Regions from separate parts of the Paenibacillus sp. J22FR83 genome, predicted to be linked through region 3. Evidence: predicted binding sites of a transcription regulator. Region 3 holds the regulator's gene; each other region holds the start of a gene.
What was found. Region 3 encodes LexA, which represses DNA repair genes until DNA is damaged. Its sites were predicted from a motif close to CGAACATATGTTCG; they were not measured.
Positions count from the first base shown of each region.

Region 1: the regulator LexA is predicted to act here: its motif matches at 2,783-2,796, upstream of addB (helicase-exonuclease AddAB subunit AddB).
Region 2: the regulator LexA is predicted to act here: its motif matches at 1,581-1,594, upstream of recA (recombinase RecA).

Region 1 covers NZ_JCAUAM010000011.1:228,550-232,768, forward strand. Annotated here, with positions in the region: gene addB (helicase-exonuclease AddAB subunit AddB) at 1-2,635, opposite strand, end outside; gene AC58PV_RS20935 (class I SAM-dependent rRNA methyltransferase) at 3,065-4,219, opposite strand, start outside.
Region 2 covers NZ_JCAUAM010000005.1:198,437-202,655, reverse strand. Annotated here, with positions in the region: gene AC58PV_RS11425 (regulatory protein RecX) at 1-388, opposite strand, end outside; gene recA (recombinase RecA) at 465-1,511, opposite strand; gene AC58PV_RS11415 (competence/damage-inducible protein A) at 1,682-2,932, opposite strand; gene pgsA (CDP-diacylglycerol--glycerol-3-phosphate 3-phosphatidyltransferase) at 3,018-3,602, opposite strand; gene rimO (30S ribosomal protein S12 methylthiotransferase RimO) at 3,599-4,219, opposite strand, start outside.
Region 3 covers NZ_JCAUAM010000004.1:33,503-37,721, forward strand. Annotated here, with positions in the region: gene glnA (type I glutamate--ammonia ligase) at 1-377, shown strand, start outside; gene AC58PV_RS08540 (aminopeptidase) at 896-2,134, shown strand; gene lexA (transcriptional repressor LexA) at 2,205-2,822, opposite strand; gene AC58PV_RS08550 (LysM peptidoglycan-binding domain-containing protein) at 2,967-3,368, shown strand; gene AC58PV_RS08555 (DUF896 domain-containing protein) at 3,511-3,696, shown strand; gene AC58PV_RS08560 (HAD family hydrolase) at 3,738-4,219, shown strand, end outside.

The DNA of each region.
Region 1 (4,219 bases), on a different contig from region 3:
CAAGCTCATCTACCACCTGTGCAGACCTCTCCATACATTGCTCCGCGGAAAGTGAACCCCAATCTAGCTGATCCTGCTGCAGCTTCTGGACGAATTGATTCAACGCTGCGTGGAATAATTGTCCAATATCCGGAGCATCTAAGCGATAGACGCGACGTTCCTGCAGCCTTAGGCCATGAGAAATGAAATGCGAGAACGGACATGCCACATACTTCTCCATTCGTGAAACACTAGCACGCAAGTGCTGTCCATATAACATTTGGCTAGTAGGGATGGATAGCCCCTTCTCTTTGTTCGTGTATTGCAATGCCTGAACAACTGATTGCAGTTTCAGCTGCCAGTCCGGTCGTTCCGCGTACCAATTGTACGCATCCCACCATAATTCCGACATACGCCCGCCTAACATCCAATGCTTCATACGCACAGCCAAATAAGAGATCGCCTGCGTCGGATGTGCCAGATAAGCAGCTTGTTCGCTTTCGGAAGCTTCCGCTGAAGGTTCCGCTAGAAGTAGCGTCTGATCCGTACTTGGGAAAAGCTGTCGCATCTGTCTGATCAACTCCGAAGGCAATAACGATTTCCCTTCTTCATCTGCTAACGGGTAACTCAACCAAAGCCGCTTGCCAGGAACAGTTAATGATGTATACACAATAAATTGCTCATCCAGCAGCTTGCGACGGCTTCCATCGGCCATTGGCAATCCAGAGTCCATTAGAACACTGCGTTCTGCTTCTGTGAGGACACCTTTTTCAGCCATCTGTGCAGGAATAACCCCGTCATTCACACCTAAAATATAGGCATATCTAATCCCGCTTGAGCGTGTCCTGTCCATACTGCCAATCAGTAATTGATCCATGGATGGTGGAACTAACCCTAGTTTCATGCTTTCCATTCCTGTTTCAATCAAACCGTTAAACAATTCCAAGGATAATTCATCATCGCCCATGGTTTCTACTAATTGATCCAGCATATCCATGACACTGTTCCACATTTGCCCGTGTTCGCGAGCCTTCTCTGGATTTCCATCTAACGTTGCTTGCTGCGCCCATGCTTCTAACTTCTCTGGTGCCTGCACAGTTACTAATAATTCATAAACCGCTTCGACCTGCGCTTTGACCGTACGTGCTTGTGCAAGGCGATTGGACAACGCCAATAAAGGACCTACGACCCACGATTTGCTCGTATTTAGCGCTTGAAGCTCAGCCGATTGTTCATTAACCTCACCCTCTGCTTGCTCCAAATTGGCACGAAATGTATACGTCCATGGCTTGCCATCCGTCCATCTATAGCCTTGAATTCCAAATGCAAGTACATAATTCTCTAATTTATCTAATTCTGTCCTTAGCGATGTCGCTCCAGCAGGCAAGAGTAAATCCGTTTTGATACACCGAAACACTGCATCGTAATGCCAATTATGCTGAATAACCTCGAGTGCAGACCTTATAAATTCCACGAGAGGATGATGAAGAACCGAACGCTTCTGATCGAAAAAGTGTGGTATCTCATAATCCGTAAGTACCATGTTTAACAGGTCTTGATACCCTTCCATGTTCCGCACCATGATAGCCATTTCACGCCAACGCACACCCTGTTCTCGAACTAGCTGCAGCATGTCACGCACTGCTCCCTCAACTTCTGCACGACGATGGACAGCTTCCCTAATAACGAGTTGGTCTTCAATCTTCTCACCAAGCAAGGGCTTGTATTTAGGCGCTCCGCCACCGATTCGACGATCAAAATTCTGCTCCAAATAAGCAAGCGCAGGGCTATCTTCATATCGAGGTGAACGCTCGGGAGCGAGATGAATCACTTCAGCCGCATCAAGTCCAAGTTGCCATATCATATCTTGCAATCGTACCATCGTCGTAGCTGTGGGATGAAATAAATCCAATTCATCCGGACTATCCCCTGCTTGCAGCTCACGATCTAAGCACAACGTAATCGTCACTTGTTTGCAAGCAGCAAACAATGCACCAAGCACATTGAATTCTTGTGGTGTAAAGCCATGAAAACCATCAATCCATAGGGATGCTGAACGCAAATAAGCCGAGTTCTGAACTTGCTCTGCGAGCAGCGTTAAATAATCTTCGCCGTCCAAATACTGTCTAGCAAGCTCTGCTTCAAATTGACGATATACCAGTTGAATATCGTGCATTTTATCCCTAAGCAAACCATGTTCACTCAGGAGAGTTACTCTTTTATTTTCATGCGTTTCCAGCTGTTCTGCCGTCACGCAATAACGTTTCATTTCTGTAAAAAGCTGATTAAGTCGATCCACAAAGCCCATTTGCTCCGCAGAATGACCAAATAATCGGAGTTTATCCTTATATTTATGTAAAATGCTCGTTAACAGCAATTTCTTACCTGTATCATCAATTGGCAGACGCGCTGTCCCACCCTCTTCTTGCATAACACGCCATGCTAATCGATGGAAACTTAAGACTTGTGCGCGAATCATTCCCCGAATACTAGGATCCGATACTAGTGCGTGCTCAGCTTGAAATGTAGCTTGTTCAGGAACAAGCAATATCAACGGATCACCTTCTGGCGCCATTGCCAGCTGTTGTTTCATTTCAGTCAAACAACGTTCACTCTTGCCGCTTCCGGCTCTACCAATCACGAATCGAATGGTCATTCATGGCCTCCTAACACTTTCCGTCGGAAAGCTTGCTTCGTAAGCAATTCTCTTTATCTATCTCTCTATTCTATCATATTTCTAGTGATGAGTCGGCGTGGTAGATGATGGAGGGGAATCTGAGGAGTTAAGTTGAAGATCGGTATACGAACATATATTCTATTATTATAACATGGATAGCAAAAAACAAAAAGGACTATGTTGTGTAAACTATTAATATTGTAACTTTCATAACTCAATACTACATTCTCTTGGTGCTGTAGTTGCACAAATACGACAAACTATGTTATTACTCGATTTTTTCGACTTACGGAGCTGTAGTCACGCTGATACTCTTGACGTCTGCCACTCTAACCTCCTCCATTTAACACCAGCAAACACAACAAAAAAGCAAAGCCAGATTAACCAGCTTCGCTTTCTGTACTCAATTTATTTGCTGCGAACTTCAAAAATCGCAAATTTCAGATAATGCCCTTCATCCACACCTAGAATTCGCGGGTGATCCATGCCTGCTCCACGGAACTCAATTAGGCGTAACAGTTTACCTGCATCGGTTGCTGCTGCATGAATCGTTTCAAGGAATAGTTCAGGATGCATGTGATATGAACAGCTTGCCGTGACGAGATAACCACCTTCATTCACAAGTTTCATGCCATGTAAATTGATGTCTTTGTAGCCGCGGCAAGCTCCTTCCACCGCACTTTTGGTCTTGGCGAAGGCAGGTGGATCGAGGATGACAACGTCCCACGTACGTCCGCCCGTACCTACCGGCTTCGAGGTGTCGATCTTGGCTTGTCCTGCTGCACCAGCCACAGCGCGAAGCTTGCGCTCATCTAATCCCTTCACTTGCGTACGCAAGTACTCGAAAGCATCTGCGACGACGAATTCGACACGATCCTCGAAGCCATTCAATGCAACATTCGTGCGTGCACTTTCAATGGCATGCTCGGAGATATCGAGACACGTTACTTTTTTTGCGCCGAATTGGCAAGCATTTAATGTAAAACTCCCCGTATGTGAGAAGCATTCCAGCACTGAAGCGCCATCCCACAGAGGAAACGTCACTACTTTGCCATTCGCATTCACTGGGAGCATTTGTGTTACGCCATTCTCTTCAACTGCTGCCAATTGGATGCCACTACGGTGCCCCCAACCTCTCATCAACGGAGCGATCGCCGCGCGATTCTCACGTTGGTCGAAGAAGTAACCCGTCTTCTGACCTTCTTCAATATCAACGCGGATGCGAAGGCCATTTTCCAAAATATCAACATGCTTCGCACAATCGCCATACAGAAGTCCCTTCGTCTGCTTCAGACCTTCCAGTTCACGAATAGAAACGTCACTTCGTTCATAAATCCCTACAGGCTTCATCACCTGTACAAGAGCTTCTACGATATTGTCTCGGCAGAGGTCCATCCCCAAAGTCAATAGCTGAACAACCAACGTGTTCTCGAATTTATCAACAATAAGACCAGGCAGGAAGTCCGCTTCTCCATAAACCAAACGATACGACTGCGCTCCTTTCACAAAACGCTGACGGTGCAAGAAACAACGTGTAAAACGTTCGATGAAAAACTCCGTCGT
Region 2 (4,219 bases), on a different contig from region 3:
AAATCACGCGGTTGTCCGTCCACATCTTAGCGAATTCTTCGTCATTGATGTATTTATTTTCAACAAGCTTGTCACACACCCACGCTATTATAGGTGCTTCAAACCCTTTCTCTTTCAATTTACGTTTAACTTCTGCGAGAGAATGAGGACGTCTTCCTACCATATGGAGTGCTTTAACGTAAGCCATATTTCGTTCTTCATCTAGAATAATAGCTTCAATCGCTTGCTGATATAGAGATTCTCCTTTGTTTAAACGATGCTTGATCAGAATATCTTCATGAACTGAAAAAGCGTACTCCTCATTCAGATAAATATTGTAACGATGTCTCCCTTGCTTTTGCTTCTCTACTTTAGTAATTACTTGTAATTCTTGCTCTTCGTTATTCATCTCAACAATCCCCCAAATGAAGAAAAAAACACCCCAACACAAGGTTAAGGTGCTTCATCCATCCTAGTTTTCAAACCTATTCAAAAGCTGTTTCCAACTCGTCTTCTTCATCTTCATCTGTATTCGGGCCAACAACTTTAATCAAGTTGCTATTTTCTCTGATGCGAAGTTCGATCGTTTCGGAGATTGCTTTATTATCTTTCAAGAATTGCTTAGCATTCTCACGACCTTGACCAAGACGTTCACCTTCATAGGAATACCAAGCACCGCTCTTATTGACAATATCCATTTCAGTTCCGATATCGATAATACTACCTTCGCGGGAAATTCCTTCACCGTACATAATATCAACTTCAGCTTGTTTAAATGGAGGCGCTACTTTATTCTTAACAACCTTAATTCTCGTACGGTTCCCAACCATGTCATTCCCTTGTTTTATCGTTTCTACACGACGCACATCTAAGCGTACAGAAGAGTAGAACTTCAATGCACGACCACCAGGTGTCGTCTCTGGATTTCCGAACATAACACCAACCTTTTCACGCAATTGGTTGATGAAGATAGCGATAACTTTGGATTTGTTGATTGCACCGGACAATTTACGAAGCGCTTGTGACATCAAACGCGCTTGAAGACCTACGTGAGAATCCCCCATGTCACCTTCGATTTCCGCTTTCGGTACTAGTGCTGCGACGGAGTCGATAACGATAATATCTACAGCGCCACTGCGAACAAGTGCTTCCGCGATCTCAAGTGCTTGCTCACCTGTATCTGGTTGAGAAAGTAATAGTTCATCTATATTAATACCAAGTTTGCTTGCATAGGAAGGATCCAACGCATGCTCTGCATCGATAAAGGCAGCTTGTCCGCCCACTTTCTGAACTTCTGCAATCGCATGTAGAGCCACAGTTGTTTTACCTGATGATTCTGGTCCATAAACTTCGATAATTCTTCCGCGTGGGAATCCACCTATTCCAAGTGCGATATCCAAGGCAAGAGCACCCGAAGAAATCGTTTCAACTTGCATATGTGTAGATTCTCCAAGTTTCATGATGGAGCCTTTTCCGAACTGTTTCTCAATTTGACGTAATGCGTTATCTAACGCGGCACGACGATCTGACAAAACGACCACTTCCTTCTATCATTATAGGTATATGATAACTTGTTTTAGCACGTTTGCCAAGCATTTTTTCGAACATACATTCGTTTTTTTTGCGAACAAACAAAAAACCGTAACAAAGTTATCGCTTTGCTACGGTTCTTCCGTTAACTACCTCTGATTATAGAGGATTTCTAGTTTTCTTTCAACTGTTTCCATAATTGATAGAGTGCACGCTTAGCTGCCCTATGTTTAATTGACTCTCTATTGCCTGATAGTTGAAGAGTATAAACTTCAGTCTTCGCTTGCTTTTGCGCTAATCCGACATAGACAAGTCCCACAGGCTTCCCTTCAGACGGGCTTGGACCCGCCACACCGGTCACAGATATGCCAAAGTCACTTCCTGTCCTAACGAGCAACTGCTCGGCTAAAATAACAGCTGTCTCGCTGCTAACAGCACCTGGAGCACCTTCCCCCTCCAAAATTTCCATAGGTACACCGAGCAGCCCATGTTTTAAAGCGTTGGAGTACACGATAATGCCGCCTAAGAAGGACTCTGAACTGCCTGGCACTGTCGTTATTAAGTCGCTAAGTAAACCGCCTGTACAGCTCTCAGCAACAGCCAGCGTCTTCTTGTTAGCCGTTAGCAATTGCAAAACAACTGTCTCAATAGGGACGTCGTGATCCGCATAAAGATATTCTCCTAAGCGGTTAGCAATTTCATCCTCAGTCGCTTTGAGCTTCATCTCACCTTCTGCGGCTGTATGTGCACGAGTTGTCAACCGAATTGTGACCTCCCCTTCTTTGGCATATGGGGCAATAGTCGGGTCCGTTTGCGTTTGAATCAAATCTATCAACTGGTGTTCCAAATTCGATTCACCAATTCCTGCAAACTTCAACATTTTAGAATATAGTGGAACTTCATCATTCATTCGTAATTGTAGCCACGGGACTGCATATTTAGTAAACATAGGCTTCATTTCTTTAGGTGGTCCTGGCAAAAGAACGAAATGTGTCCCCTCGAAGGTGAGTGCATTTCCCACCGCTAAACCTGTCTCATTATGTAAGGGATCGCTGCCTTCTAGCATAAGTGCCTGACGACGGTTGCTTTCCACCATATGAATGCCTCTTGAAGCAAACATCGCAGCAATAGCCTCCATAGAAGGCTCATGAAGCACCAATTCACGTCCCGTTAGGGAAGCTAATACATCCTTGGTCAAATCATCTTGCGTTGGCCCTAGTCCACCTGTGCAAATCACAACATCAGCACGGGATGCAGCTAATCGAAGACTGTCTAACAAGCGCTGCTCGTTATCACCAACAACCGTTTGAAAATAAATATCAATCCCTTGCGCTGCACATTCTCTAGAAATAAACTGCGCGTTCGTGTTCACAATTTGACCTAGTAATAACTCTGTCCCTACTGCAATAATTTCTGCTTTCATCTACGAGTCCCTCCTTAAAATGAGAAAACCTCTAACGTGATCGCTCGTTATAGATCGACCGCATTTAGAGGTAAGTTACATGGAACTATGACTTTTCCGAAAAATCGATGACGTGTTTATTTTTGACGAAATATTCCACACCAGAATAAACGGTAATAATTGCTGCAGCCCAACTAGCTATTACATCAAAGGGAACATCTAGAAACGTAAATGGAAAATTATTAATCAGCAGTGCAATGATGGCTGTAATCTGAGCCGCCGTCTTCGCCTTACCCCATTTGCTAGCAGCCATGACAGTACCCTCTAGAAGAGCAATTTGACGAAGTCCAGTCACTGCCCATTCTCTGCTAATAATGACAATAACAATCCATGCATCAACTTTATCCATTTCTACTAATGAAACAAGTACAGCGGTAACAAGCAGCTTGTCTGCCAAAGGATCCAAAAGCTTGCCTAAATTCGTAACAAGATTACGTTTCCTAGCAATGTAACCATCTAAGCTATCTGTACTCGCAGCAATAATAAAAATTAAAGCAGCAATAATTTGATTATACGTTATGCTAAACTCCTCTATCCGTATTTGAGGAAATTTTACCTTAATCAGCAAAAAGAACATGATGATCGGTACTAATAAAATTCTCGCTACGGTGATGCGGTTAGCTAAGTTCATGCAATTACCTCCCCTGACAAGTCAAACTCGTAGGAGTGGGTAACACGAACCTTCGCAAGTTCACCAATATTTAATTTCCCATTGGAAACGAACACTTCGCCATCAATTTCTGGAGCGTCGAATTGCGAACGACCAATATAAACGTCGCTTCTTCCATCATATCTTTCAATAAGCACGTCAATCTCTTGCCCAATTCGGCGACCGCCGCGGATATTCGAAATTTCACGTTGAATTTCCATAATCGCATTGGCACGATATTCTTTCACATCATCTGGAACTTGATCCGGCAGTCTTGATGCAGGTGTATCATCTTCCATCGAGTATGCAAACACACCAAGGCGATCGAACTGAACATCTCGTACGAATTGTTTCAAGTTCTCAAAATCTTGTTCAGTCTCACCAGGGAACCCAACAATTAAGGAAGTGCGCAAGGCAACATCCGGAATCGCTTCACGAATTTTACGAACGAGTTCGCGTGTATCTTTCTGGCGACCTGGTCTGCGCATACGCTTAAGAATAGAATCTTCACTATGTTGTAATGGCATATCAATGTACTTGCACACTTTCGGATTCGTCGCCATGACTTCAATCAACTCATCACTGAAGAAGCCTGGGTA
Region 3 (4,219 bases):
TTCGGATTCCTGCTTCCCGTGGACTTAGTACACGTGTTGAAGTTCGTAACCCGGATCCAGCGGCAAATCCTTACCTGGCACTTGCTGTTATGCTTGCAGCTGGTTTGGATGGCATTAAGAACAAAATGCAACTTCCTCCGCCAACAGATCGCAACATCTATGTGATGACGGAAGAAGAGCGTGAAGCAGAAGGCATTCCTAGCTTGCCTCTTAACTTGAAACAAGCGTTAGACGAGTTGCTTCGTGACGATGTTGTTTGCGACACACTTGGTGAGCATGCGCTAGCGCATTTCTATGAGTTAAAAGAAATTGAGTGGGATATGTACCGCACACAAGTTCACCAATGGGAAAGAGATCAATATCTATCCCTCTACTAGGATCATTGAAACCCTCGACGCTGAGCGTCGGGGGTTTTCATACAGTTAATTTTAACCATTTCACACGATTTGATCGGTAATGGCGAAAATAACTACATTTTTTCCATCTAAGTAGAGTTTTTGAAGAAAGTCAGTCCAAATACCTGTGTATTTTCCAGTTAATTCAAGTTTCTCATTAGTTTCTAGCCCCCAAATACACCATTTATCAACTTACCTTTCAGCAACTCAGCCCACCGGCAACTCAAAAACTTATCAACTAGCTTACCTTCCAAGCCCATCACCAAAATCCGAGCTACCAAAGCCCGATAGGGGAAAACTCATTCCCAAAATTTGACCAACATCCCTCGATAACACCTCTTGAGTAGTAGATTAGCTCAACGCAGACTCCTGTGCTCCATTCATTGCTAATCACTAATCGGGTATTGTATGATTAGAGGGACAGTTAGATACGTATCGCCCTTCAGACTCGCATAGCATGTACTGATGGGCTTTTTAATGCGAAGGAGTGTAATTGAACAATGGATAATTTAAATCGTCATTTAGAGAAGTATGCAGAGTTAGTCATTCGAATCGGTGTTAACTTAAATAAAGGTCAGGATTTGTTGGTGGAAGCACCCATTGAGACATTGGATTTAACAAGATTAATCGTGCAGAAAGCTTACGAGGCTGGAGCAAATTTTGTCCATGTGCATTGGCAGGATGATGTGGTAACTCGTAATAAATTTGACTATGCATCCGAGGATTCAATGGATTACTATCCAGAGTGGTATACGACGATGCTCGAACGTTTTGTTGAAAACGGAGGGGCTTTATTGAACATTAAAGTACCGAATCCGAATTTATACGATGGTATAGATGCCAGTTTAATTTCTCGAGCATCGAAAGCCGCTTCAACAGCAAGAAGCAAGTATCAGCAATATGTGCGAACAGGTGAGTTCAGTTGGTGTTTAATTAAAGCTCCTACGGAGGCTTGGGCTTCTATTGTGTATGGTGATCTGCCCGAGGAGCAGCGAGTTCCTGCGATGTGGGATGCTATTTTTAAAATTAACCGTGTCTATGAAGAAAATCCTATTGAGGCTTGGCAGTCACATTTGGATACGTTGAAAGCTATACATAGCTCGTTGAATGAAAGAAGTTATAAAGCATTGCGATACCGGGCTACAGGGACGGATTTACGCGTCGAGCTACCGGAAGGACATATTTGGCTAGGTGGGGATAATAAAAACTCGCGCGGTGTGCGTTACGTGGCCAACATGCCGACAGAAGAAGTGTTCACCATTCCTAACCGAACTGGTGTTAATGGTACAGTTGCAAGTACGATGCCATTAAATATCAACGGGGCTTTAGTGGACCGGTTCTCTTTTACGTTCGAAGCTGGAAAGGTAGTAGACTTTCAAGCAGAGGTGGGTTATGAGCACTTGGCACGTTTGTTGGATATGGATGAAGGCGCACGCTATTTAGGTGAGGTTGCACTCGTACCTTTTGATTCGCCGATTTCCAATTTGAATCGTATTTTCTACAACACAGGCATTGACGAGAATGCTTCATGCCACTTGGCATTGGGTAGTTGTTACCCAATTAACTTGAAGGATGGTACGAAGCTATCGAATGCAGAGTTAAAGGATCGCGGAGGGAATAGCTCATTAATTCATGTAGACTTCATGATCGGTTCTGCAGAGCTTGAAATCGATGGGGAACTGGCTGATGGTTCGATCGAACCAATCTTCCGTGCAGGGAACTGGGTATTGACGTTTTAAATGTAAAAAGCAAGGCTCTTAAGTGAAATTCACTTGGAGAGCCTTGCTTTTTTTGTGATATCTGCCGAACTTACATATCCCGGAACAATCCAATTACTCGTCCAAGAATCGTTACATTCTTCAAAAGAATAGGTTGTAAAGCGGAGTTCTCTGGTTGAAGGCGGATATGATCCTTCTCCTTGTAGAAACGCTTAACAGTAGCTTCATCATCTTCCGTCATCGCGACAACGATATCACCGTTATTCGCGGTTTGTTGTTGTTTAACGATCACATAGTCACCATTATGAATACCAGCTTCAATCATACTGTCTCCCATAATGCTCAGCATGAACACGTTGTTGTCACCGACCATACTTGTAGGAAGAGGGAAGTAATCTTCGATATTCTCAGTGGCTGTAATAGGAACACCAGCTGTTACTTTACCAACAAGGGGAACACGAGCGACGGACACTGCGAATTGAGATTCGGCGCCATCAAGCCCTAGAATTTCAATTGCACGCGGTTTGGTAGGATCTCGACGAATCATGCCTTTTTTCTCAAGACGTTCCAAATGGCCATGTACGGTAGAACTGGAGGCAAGTCCAACAGCTTCGCCGATTTCTCGAACGGAAGGCGGATACCCCTTATCTTTCACTTCGCTCTTAATGAATTCCATGATTGCTAGTTGACGCTGCGAAATTTTACTCATAAGATATCACTCCAATACTGGTAATCATTACCCAAAGTATAACATAGAACCCGAGTTCGTACAAACATAAGTTCGAGAAATGGTTGACTCAAACATGTGTTCGTGTTATTCTAAAAACAGAACAAATGTTTGGGGGATGATTTTATGTATATGGCTTATTCACAATCTAATGGAAGAACAACACTTCAAGGTACTGCTCATGCATCCAAAAGGATGACGATTAAACAGGTATATGCGAAGCTACTACTTCGTTTCTTAGTGATAGCAGTAATTCTTGGAACTGTGTTTTCATTCGGTGCGATCGTACAAGCCTATGCTGGTGAAGGCTCAGTAACAGTGTCAACACCGATCACTTCCGCACAAGCAGTAGCCAAAGCTACGCAACACGAGAAGGTTGTTATTCAGAGTGGTGATACGCTTTGGGGGATTGCAGAAGCTCACAAAAAGAAAAGTGAGAACACACGTTCTTACGTTGAGAAATTGAGATCATTTAATCACTTATCGAACAGTTCCTTGCAAGAAGGACAAGTTATATTACTACCATAATGAGCTATTAATAGTTCATGCTATAGATGATTGTTCGAGGCATAGCCACCTGTTGCTATGTCTCTTTGCGTTGTTTCCTTGACATTCCTAATCGGTGATGGCAAAGTAGTAATCATATGAAATTTTGACTGGGAGGATTACAATGAGTGACAGCATGGATAAGACAATTGAGCGAATCAATGAACTAGCTCGGAAGGCGAAGACCGTTGGCCTAACTGACGCAGAGATTGATGAGCGAAATGAGCTAAGGAAAATCTATATTAACGCATTCAGGGGTAACCTGAAAGTTCAATTAGATTCCATTAAGTTTACTGACGAAGAGAAATAACCTTACTACAATAGATACTACATTCAAAGGGGAAATGAATGATGACGTTGAAAGCTGTTCTGTTTGATTTGGATGATACACTGTTATGGGATGATCGTAGTGTGGAGGAGGCTTTTGCTGCAACATGTGCAGAGGCGGCGAAGCATGTGAATGGCTTGAACCCAGAGGAATTAGAAGCATCTGTTCGTAAAGAAGCTAGGAGTTTATATGAATCATACGAGCCGTTCCCATTTACCAAAATGATTGGGATTAACCCTTTTGAAGGACTATGGGCTAACTTCACGCAAGGCGAAGATGAGAACTTCCGTAAATTAGAGAAATTGGCTCCTGGCTACCGAACAGAATCTTGGACTAGAGGACTTGCGGGATTAGGAATTGAAGATCGTGAGTTAGGGTACAAGCTTGGGGAATTATTTGCTGCCGAACGTCGCAGTCGTCCTTATGTATATGAAGAAACCTTCCGAGTATTAGATGCGTTGAAAGGGAAATACAAACTTCTTCTTTTAACCAATGGTTCACCTGA